2 regions of the Kitasatospora sp. NPDC127067 genome follow, and region 2 is predicted to be linked to the other one. Evidence: riboswitches for the same ligand, from Rfam matches in the RefSeq annotation. Region 2 holds a riboswitch; the other holds the start of a gene.

Region 1 (4,403 bases), on a different contig from region 2:
CGCCCATGGCGAACGTGAGGATGAACCACGCCCGGAGCTTCTTCACGTCACCGCGCTCGGCAGCGAACACGCCGAGCTGGCAGGTGAGCGAGGAGAGCACCAGGATCGTGGTGTTGACCGAGGAGAAGGGCACGTTGAGGGCGTGGGCCTTCTCGGTCCAGAACTCCGGCCCCTTGACGGAGCGGAGCGTGAAGTACATCGCGAAGAGGGCCGCGAAGAACATCAACTCGGAACTGAGCCAGACGATCGTTCCGACGCTGACCATGTTCGGCCGGTTGACCGATCCGTGCGCGTGCCCGGTTTCTACTGCTGTTGCTGTCGCCACGACGGACATTATGTCGGTCCCTTATTCCGTCTTCACGTCGGGGGGTGTCCCTCGGAGTGTCCGGTGCGTGCGGTATGCCCCCTTGGGGGGTGCCGGGGTGCCCGGACGGGGGTTGAGCAGCGGCGTGTCCCTTTTCTGATGGTTCCTCGGAGGGGCCTGCGACCCCGTTGCCCGGCGCGTCGCTGCACGGTCGGACCAGCCGTGGGGGGTAAGGGGACGGGCCCGGGGTCGGCCGTACGGGTGGACTGGACGGGATCGGGTGACGGGCCGTCCTCCGGGCGGGTGAGCCCGGGGCGCGGCGGCTCGGGACGGATCGTGCGCGAGGGGGACTCGGCGGGGGGTGATCGGGAGTAGCATCCGGATCAGGCGAACGTGGTCCGGATCACACTTGAGGGAGCAGGGCCCATGGCGTACACGACCGATGAGACGCTCACCGTCCTCGTCTACAGCGACGACCGCAACACCCGCGAGCAGGTGCTGACGGCGCTCGGCCGTCGGCCCGCCGAGGATCTTCCGGAACTGTCCTACCTGGAGTGCGCGACCACCCCCGCGGTGCTCAAGGCACTGGAGAAGGGGGGCGTGGACCTCTGCGTGCTGGACGGCGAGGCCGTTCCGGCCGGGGGGCTGGGGCTCGGGCGCCAGCTCAAGGACGAGATCTACGGCTGCCCGCCGGTGCTGGTGCTGATCGGCCGGCCGCAGGACTCCTGGCTCGCCGCCTGGAGCCGGGCGGACGCGGCCATCTCCCGCCCGGTGGAGCCGGTGGCGCTGGCCGGGGCGGTCGCCACCCTGCTGCGGGCGCGGCTGGCGAAGCGGACTCCGGTCGTCCGCTGAATTCCCCCCCGGCAACTGGAAAAGAGAGGGGTAGAAGCGGCCCCTTCGCTCGATAGGCTGGCTCCATCCGTACGGACGTCCCCCCGGAGTGGGGAACCGACAAACAGCTGGAGTCAGCCATGGTGAACGTGAACCCTGCGAACGGCGGTAGCGACCCCGCGCAGGTGATCCGCACCTGGCCGGACCTCCTGGCCGCGCTGCTGCAGGGGGAGGACCTCGACCGCGCGTCCACCGCGTGGGCGATGGACCGGATCATGAGCGGCGAGGCGTCCCCCGTGCAGGTGGCCGGGTTCATGATCGCGCTGCGGGCCAAGGGCGAGTCGGTCGAGGAGATCGCCGGCCTGGTCGACGCGATGTACGAGCACGCCGAGCCGCTGGAGATCCCCGGACCGGCGGTGGACATCGTCGGCACCGGCGGGGACCGGGCGAAGACCGTCAACATCTCCACCATGTCGGCGATCGTCGCGGCGGCCGCCGGCGCCAAGGTGGTCAAGCACGGCAACCGGTCGGCCTCCTCCGCCAGCGGCTCCTCGGACGTGCTGGAGAAGCTCGGGGTGGCGCTGGACCTCTCCTCGCAGCGGGTCGCCGAGGTGGCCGAGGAGGTCGGTCTCACCTTCTGCTTCGCGGCCAAGTTCCACCCCTCGATGCGGCACGCCGCCACCGCGCGGCGCGACCTCGGGGTGCCGACCTCCTTCAACATCCTCGGCCCGCTCACCAACCCGGCCAAGGTCACCGCGCACGCCATCGGCTGCTTCGACACCCGGCTGGCCGGGCTGATCGCCGGGGTGCTGGCCGAACGGGGCGCGACGGCGCTGGTCTTCCGCGGCGACGACGGGCTGGACGAGCTGACCATCACCACCACCTCGCAGGTCTGGCTGGTGCGCGACGGGGTGGTCACCGAGACCACCTTCGACCCGCGGGACGTCGGCATCGAGCTGGTCGGCATCGAGGCGCTGCGCGGGGCGGACGCCTCGTACAACGCCGAGGTCGCGCGGCGGCTGCTGGCGGGGGAGCACGGGCCGGTGCGGGACGCCGTCCTGCTGAACACGGCGGCGGCGCTGGTCGCGCTGGACCTCGGCGAGGCGCCGCTCGCCGAGCAGCTGGCGGCCGGCATGGAGCGGGCCGCGGAGGCGATCGACTCCGGTGCCGCGCAGGACCTGCTGCGACGCTGGTCGGAGGCCACCAGCCGGATCTGAGGCGGTAGTTGGGGAGCCCGTGCCGGAACGCCGGCACGGGCTCCCGCGCTGTCCGGATGCTGGATGCCCGTTTGACCACCCGATGGACGCGGCCTAGAGTCTTGGCCAGGTCATGAGTGACAGTGCGAAGCCCCAGCTGGCTGTCCGGCAACCCTCCGTCCGTGGCGGGGTGCCCTGGGTGAGGACCGGGTCGTCACGGCAAGCCGTCCGTGCGACAAGCGCGGACGCCCGACGACTAGCACTCCCGGGGTCCCTCACCCCTGAAGGAGTGCATCCTCATGTCCCCTCTCGCCACCACCGAGACCTGCGCCCCGCTCGCCGTCCTCGGCGCCGACGTCCAGGTCCCGCTCGCCAACGGTGAGAAGGTCGGCTACGCGGCGCTGGACTACGCGGCCAGCTCCCCGGCGCTCCAGCGGGTGTGGGACGACGTCGCCGCCTACGCGCCGTACTACGGCAGCGTCCACCGCGGGGCCGGGTACCTCTCCCAGCTGTCCACCGACCTGTTCGAGCAGAGCCGCCGCACCGTCGGTGAGTTCCTCGACCTGCGCGAGGGCGACCAGGTGGTCTTCACCCGGGCCACCACCGACTCGCTCAACCTGCTGGCCGCGGCCGTTCCGGCCGGCACCCGGGTGTTCGCCTTCGAGACCGAGCACCACGCCTCGCTGCTGCCCTGGGCGCACGCCGGACTGGGCGTCACCTACCTGCGGGCGCCGCGCTCCCGGGCCGAGGCGGTGGCCGCGCTGGACGCCGCCCTCGCCGGGGCGCCCGAGGGCCCCAAGCTGCTCTGCGTCACCGGCGCCTCCAACGTGACCGGCGAGCTGTGGCCGGTCGCCGAGCTGACCCGGACCGCGCACCGGCACGGCGCCCGGGTGGTGCTGGACGCCGCCCAGCTGGCGCCGCACCACCGGGTCTCGGTCCGCGAGCTGGACGTCGACTGGATCGCCTTCTCCGGCCACAAGATCTACGCGCCGTTCGGCGCCGGGGTGCTGGCCGGCCGGGCGGACTGGCTGGACGCGGCCGAGCCGTACCTGGCCGGCGGCGGGGCGACCCGGACGGTGGCCCGGGAGAGCGACGGCTCGGTGGCCGTGCAGTGGCACACCGGCCCGGCCCGGCACGAGGCCGGCTCGCCGAACGTCATCGGCGCCTACGCGATCGCCTCGGCCTGCCGGGCCCTGACCGAGGCCGGGTTCGACGCGCTGGAGGCCCGCGAGCAGCAGCTGATCGCCCGGCTGACGGCCGGGCTGGAGCGGATCCCGCAGGTCAAGGTGCTGAACCTGTTCGGCTCCGACTCCGCCCAGGTCGGCGTGCTGTCCTTCGTCGTCCGGGGCTGGAACAGCTCGCACTTCTCGGCCGCGCTGTCCGCCGAGTACGGCATCGGGGTGCGCGACGGCCTGTTCTGTGCCCACCCGCTGGTGCGCACGCTGCTCGGGGACGAGGACGTCGCCCCGTCCGAGTGCGGCGCGCCGGAGCCCTCGCTGCCGGGCGAGCGCAGCCTGAACGCGATCCGGGTGAGCTTCGGCGCCGGGACGCCGGACGAGCACGTCGACCGCTTCCTGACCGCCGTCCGGGAGCTGGTCACGGACGGGGCGGCCTGGAACTACCGCAACGAGGGCGGTCGCTGCGTCGCGACCGTGCAGATCGACCGGAGCCGGCGCGAGGGCTGAGCGCTACTCGTCCAGGCCGAGGGCGAAGGCGGCTTCCAGGTCGTGCTGGGAGTAGGTGCGGAAGGCGATCTGGGTCTCGGTGTGGGCCACGCCCGGGACCTTGTTGAGCCGGCCCGGGATGACCTCGGCCAGGTCGTCGTGCCGGCGCACCCGCACCATCGCCACCAGGTTGTAGCCCCCGGTCACCGAGTAGACCTCGCTGACGCCGTCGATGGCGGCGATGGATTCGGCGATCTCCGGGATGCGGTCGACACTGGTCTTGATCAGGACGATGGCGGTGATCACAGTTCGGGCTCCTTTGTGGGGTGCCGCCAGCGTATCGGGCGTCGGCCGGGTCGTCGCGGGGGGTGGCGAACCACGGTGCAGGCGTAGAGGAACCCGGCCGAG
Region 2 (4,403 bases):
GACGATACCTGCCATGCCAAGCAAGTCTCCCCCGGTCCGGGGCATCGACGCCCCGCCCGACCCGCTCCGCCGTCTGCTGCTCGAACTGGGCGAAGCCCTGCTGGGCGGCGGCCTGCCCGTCCATGACGTCGAAGAGGAACTCCACTGGCTGGGGCGGGCGCTGGGGGCGCCGGACGTACGGGTCGCCGCCCTGACCAACGGGCTCTTCGTCGCGCTGGGGCCGGACGACGCCACCCGGTTCCAGCCGGTCGGCACCGCGCTGCGGTTCGAGCAGACGGCCGACGTCCTCCACCTGGTGCACCGGCTGCGGGCGGGCGAGCTCGACGGGCCCCGGGCGCTCACCGAGCTGGACGGGATCCGGCGGGCGCCGGCCCGCCGGCCCGCGTGGGTGTCGGACCTCGGGGCGCTGCCGGTCGGGGTGGGGGTCTGTCTCTTCCTGCAGCCGGTGGCGGCGAACGTGCTGGCGGCCGGGCTCGGCTCGCTGATCGTCGTGGGGCTGACCGTGCTCGCCCGGCGGCTGCCGTACCTGCGGCCGCTGCTGCCCGTCACCGCCGGGTTCCTGGTCGCGCTGCTGGTCCTCTCGCTCGCCCGGGCCGGGCTGCTGGAGGGCCCGCTGCGGACCATCGTGGCCACGCTGGCGATCCTGCTGCCGGGCGGACTGCTCGTCACTGGGCTGTCGGAGATCGCCGCGGGTGCGGCCAGCGCGGGTACGGCCCGGCTGGTGTCCGGTGCGGTGCAGCTGGCGCTGTTCCTCGCCGGGGTGGCCGCCGCCGCGACGGCGGCCGGCGTGCCGGCCGCCGCGCTGGCCGACGTGCAGGTCGCCAGGCCGAGCTGGTGGGTGATCGCGCTGGGGCTGGCGCTCGCGGTGGCGGGCGTGGTGGTCAGCGTGAACACCCCGCCCTCGGCCGTCCCGTGGATCGTCGTGGTGATCGCGGTCAGCGTCACGGTCCAGGTGGTGGTGGGGTCGGCGCACGGCGCGGCGGTCGGCGGCCTGGCCGGCGCGGTCACCGCCGCGGCCGCGGCCACCCTGGTGCACTGGCTGCCGGGCGGTCCGCTCTGGCAGGTGCTCTACCTCCCGGCGTTCTGGATCGTGGTACCGGGCTCCTTCGGCCTGCTGCACACCGCGCAGATCGAGGTCGGGAACGGCGCGCAGTCGGTACTGACGGCCGTGTCGGCGGTCTTCGGGGTGTCGATCGGCACCCTGATCGGCTCGGTGATCAGCCGGATCCCGCGTCCCTCCCGCGCAGTGCTGCTGCCCCGGGCCTGAGCCCGGGGCAGGCCGGGGCCCCGCTCAGGGGTGGCGCAGGGCCTCGGTGAGCCGGTGGGCGGCCTCGACGACGGCCTGGGAGAGGTGGGCGCCGGGGTGCCGGGTGAGGCGTTCGATCGGCCCGGACACCGTGACGGCGGCGACCACCCGGTTGGACTGGCCCCGGACCGGCGCGGAGACGGAGGCGACCCCGAGTTCGCGCTCGCCGACCGACTGGGCCCAGCCCCGGCGCCGTACGCCGCTCAGCGCGGTGGCGGTGAACCGGGCGCCCTGCAGTCCGCGGTGGAGCCGTTCGGGCTCCTCCCAGGCGAGCAGGATCTGGGCGGCGGCGCCGACCTTCATGGGGAGGGTGACGCCCACCGGAACGGTGTCGCGCAGGCCGGTGAGGCGCTCGGCGGCGGCCACGCAGATCCGCACCTCGCCCTGCCGGCGGTAGAGCTGGGCGCTCTCGCCGGTGATGTCGCGCAGCTGGGTGAGGACCGAGCCGGCCGCGGCCAGCAGCCGGTCCTCGCCGGCCGCCGTCGCGAGCTCGCCGACCCGCGGGCCGAGCATGAACCGGCCCTGGGTGTCCCGGCTGACCAGGCGGTGGTGTTCGAGTGCGACGGCCAGCCGGTGGGCGGTGGGCCGCGCCATGCCGGTGGCGGCGACCAGGCCGCCCAGCGTGACGGGGCCGGCCTCCAGGGTGCCGAGGATCGAGGTGACCTTGTCGAGCACGCCGACGCCGCTCGTGTTCTCCATGTGGGGGTACTCCAGTCTCGGGGCCCGGAGCAGCGGACGGTCGCTGCTCACGGCGGCTCCTGGCGGGGAGCCGGGGGGTGTGGTCAGCGAGGACGGGCCGGGGGAAACGGCCGATTGCCTGCGCCGGGCACGAGACGGGTACGCGAAAGCGCCGGGGCGGGAAGCGCCCGGGCGAAGGACAGCACAGAGAGCACCGTGTCTCCTCATCTTTCCCGCGCCACAGTGGCGACAGGCCGGAGTTGGCACTGCCCCCGGACGGCACGGCGCGTACTTCGGACGCCGGGTCGAACGGGGAGTTGCCGGGGCTTCGTAGGGCCGGTCCCTCCACCCCTCTGGATGATTCGCCAGGAACGATACAAGACTTCCCGGGCCGCTCGGCAAGCCCCCCCCACCCCCGACCCCCACCCCCGGCCGCCGCCCGCGGGCCCGCTCAGCGGTGGCGCGGCTCCGACAGGCCGGTGCACGGGGCCCGGTCCGGGCCGCCGGGGGCGGTGGCGTCCCAGGTGCTCAGGGCGGCGAGGGCGGCGGCGCGTTCGGAGGCCGTCGGCCGGGTGCCCTCGGGGCCGAGCAGGTAGTCGGCGACCGGGGTGAGCAGCAGGGTCGCGTCGCCGGCCGGGAGCAGCAGGGCCTCGTCCCACCGGTGCCGGATGACGGTGCGGCGCAGCAGGGTTCCGTGGCGCGGCCGGAGCGGGCGGTGGCGGCCGCGGCGGCGGCGCCGTTCGGGGGCGACCTCGGTCTCCAGGACGGTGCGCACGTCCCGCAGGGAGCCGAGCGGCACGTGTTCGGCGGCGAGGTCGAGGAGGGCCGCGGCCTCCGGGGCGAGCCGGTAGGCGGCGACCACCGCGGCGGTCTCGACGGGGTCGAAGGGCTGCCCGGCGAGCTGGGCCACGTCGATCACGTCGCCCGCGAGGAAGGCGCGCCCGAGTCCCTCCTCGGCGAGGGCGATCAGGCATTCCACGTGGTCGTCGGCGGCCAGGTAGGGGCGGACCGGGACGGTGGCGAGGTCGCCGGTGAGCGCGGCGGTGGCGACCCGTACCTGGTACCACGGGTCCAGCAGCGGGTCCTCGCCCGGCCAGCGCAGGGTGACGGCGGTGTGCCGGGGCCGCTCGCCGAACAGGGTGACCTCCACGGACTCCACCGGGTGATCGGTGACCAGCCGGTTGACGGCCTGCCAGAGCGTGGCCTCGGTGGGGCTGACGAGGCCGAGCTCGGCCAGCGGCCGGGGCAGGTCGGGCGGGTAGTAGCCGGCCAGTGGCAGGTCACGGATCGGACGGACCCCGGTGGCGTCGGCGAGGTCGCGCGCGACGGCCGCGTAACACTCGGCCCGGTCGCGGGCGCGCTGCAGTTCGGCGCGGGCGTGCCGGCCCATCCGGACGCCGTCCCGGGCGAGCGCGGCGAGCACCAGGTACGGGAGGTGGCGCTCGCCCCGGGCGCGGTGGAGCAGGTCGACCGGTCCGGCGGCCGGGTCGACGTCGAGCAGCCGGTGGAGCAGGTCGGTGTTCATGGGGTCCGCCTCCGAGAGCCGTGGTGGTCGGCCGGACGGCGGCCGGGCGACCGGGGACGTGGCGGGTTCGGCGGTCGGGGCCGGGCCGACTGCGGGCGCCACACCGTCGATTGTCGTCACGGCCGATCAACGCCGGATCACCACCGGGTCGATGATCCCTCGACATCCGCGGGGTGCCGTGGGTTGATAGGGGCTCATCGAATCGGGGGGCGGCACGTGCGCGGGCGGGGGCGAGCACATGAGGCGGGCAGGTGCAGGGATGGATGATTTCCGGTTCTCGGTGCTGGGACTGATGAGAGCGCAGCGCGGCGCGACCGCGCTGAAGGTGGGCAGCCCCCAGCAGCAGGCGATGCTGGCGGTGCTGCTGTTGCGGCCCGGCCACGGCGCGAGCGCCACCGACCTGATCGACGCCCTGTGGGGCGAGGAGCCGCCGGGCACCGCGATGACGACGGTGCGCACGTACGCCTGGCGGTGGCGCAAGGTGCTGCACGGCGAGGAACCGGACGCGCCGACCGTACTGACCTCGGTCGGGGACGGCTACCGGCTGGTGCTGCCCAAGCACGCGGTGGACGCGGCGCAGGCGGAGGAGCTGGCGGCGCAGGCCGAGCGCACGGCGGCCGCCGGGGAGCCGCAGCAGGCGCGTGATCTGCTGAACCAGGCACTGGAGTTGTGGCAGGGCGAGCCGCTGGCCGGCATCCCCGGCCCGTTCGCGCAGCGCCAGCGCCAGCGGCTCCAGGAGCTGCGGCTGACCCTGCTGGAGGAGCGGATCGCCCTGGACCTGGCGCTCGGCCGCTACTCCCGGTGCATCCCGGAGCTGACCTCGCTGACCACCGAACACCCGCTGCACGAGCGGGCGTACGGGCTGCTGATGCGCGCGCTGTACCAGGCCGGGCG

The links. A riboswitch is a leader RNA that binds a small molecule or an ion and turns the genes downstream of it on or off. The one in region 2 is predicted to bind S-adenosylmethionine.
Region 1: another riboswitch for S-adenosylmethionine. It lies ahead of ACFWJ4_RS21135 (aminotransferase class V-fold PLP-dependent enzyme); the one in region 2 lies ahead of ACFWJ4_RS10785 (IclR family transcriptional regulator).

What each region holds. Positions count from the first base shown of each region.
Region 1 is NZ_JBHXEM010000051.1:22,042-26,444, reverse strand. It holds gene ACFWJ4_RS21150 (heme-copper oxidase subunit III) at 1-334, opposite strand, end outside; gene ACFWJ4_RS21145 (hypothetical protein) at 731-1,156, shown strand; gene trpD (anthranilate phosphoribosyltransferase) at 1,276-2,352, shown strand; SAM riboswitch class IV at 2,461-2,579, shown strand; gene ACFWJ4_RS21135 (aminotransferase class V-fold PLP-dependent enzyme) at 2,631-4,016, shown strand; gene ACFWJ4_RS21130 (Lrp/AsnC family transcriptional regulator) at 4,020-4,301, opposite strand; gene ACFWJ4_RS21125 (rhomboid family intramembrane serine protease) at 4,298-4,403, opposite strand, start outside.
Region 2 is NZ_JBHXEM010000018.1:92,629-97,031, reverse strand. It holds gene ACFWJ4_RS10790 (threonine/serine exporter family protein) at 14-1,267, shown strand; gene ACFWJ4_RS10785 (IclR family transcriptional regulator) at 1,292-2,005, opposite strand; SAM riboswitch class I at 2,206-2,348, opposite strand; gene ACFWJ4_RS10780 (hypothetical protein) at 2,436-3,509, opposite strand; gene ACFWJ4_RS10775 (BTAD domain-containing putative transcriptional regulator) at 3,769-4,403, shown strand, end outside.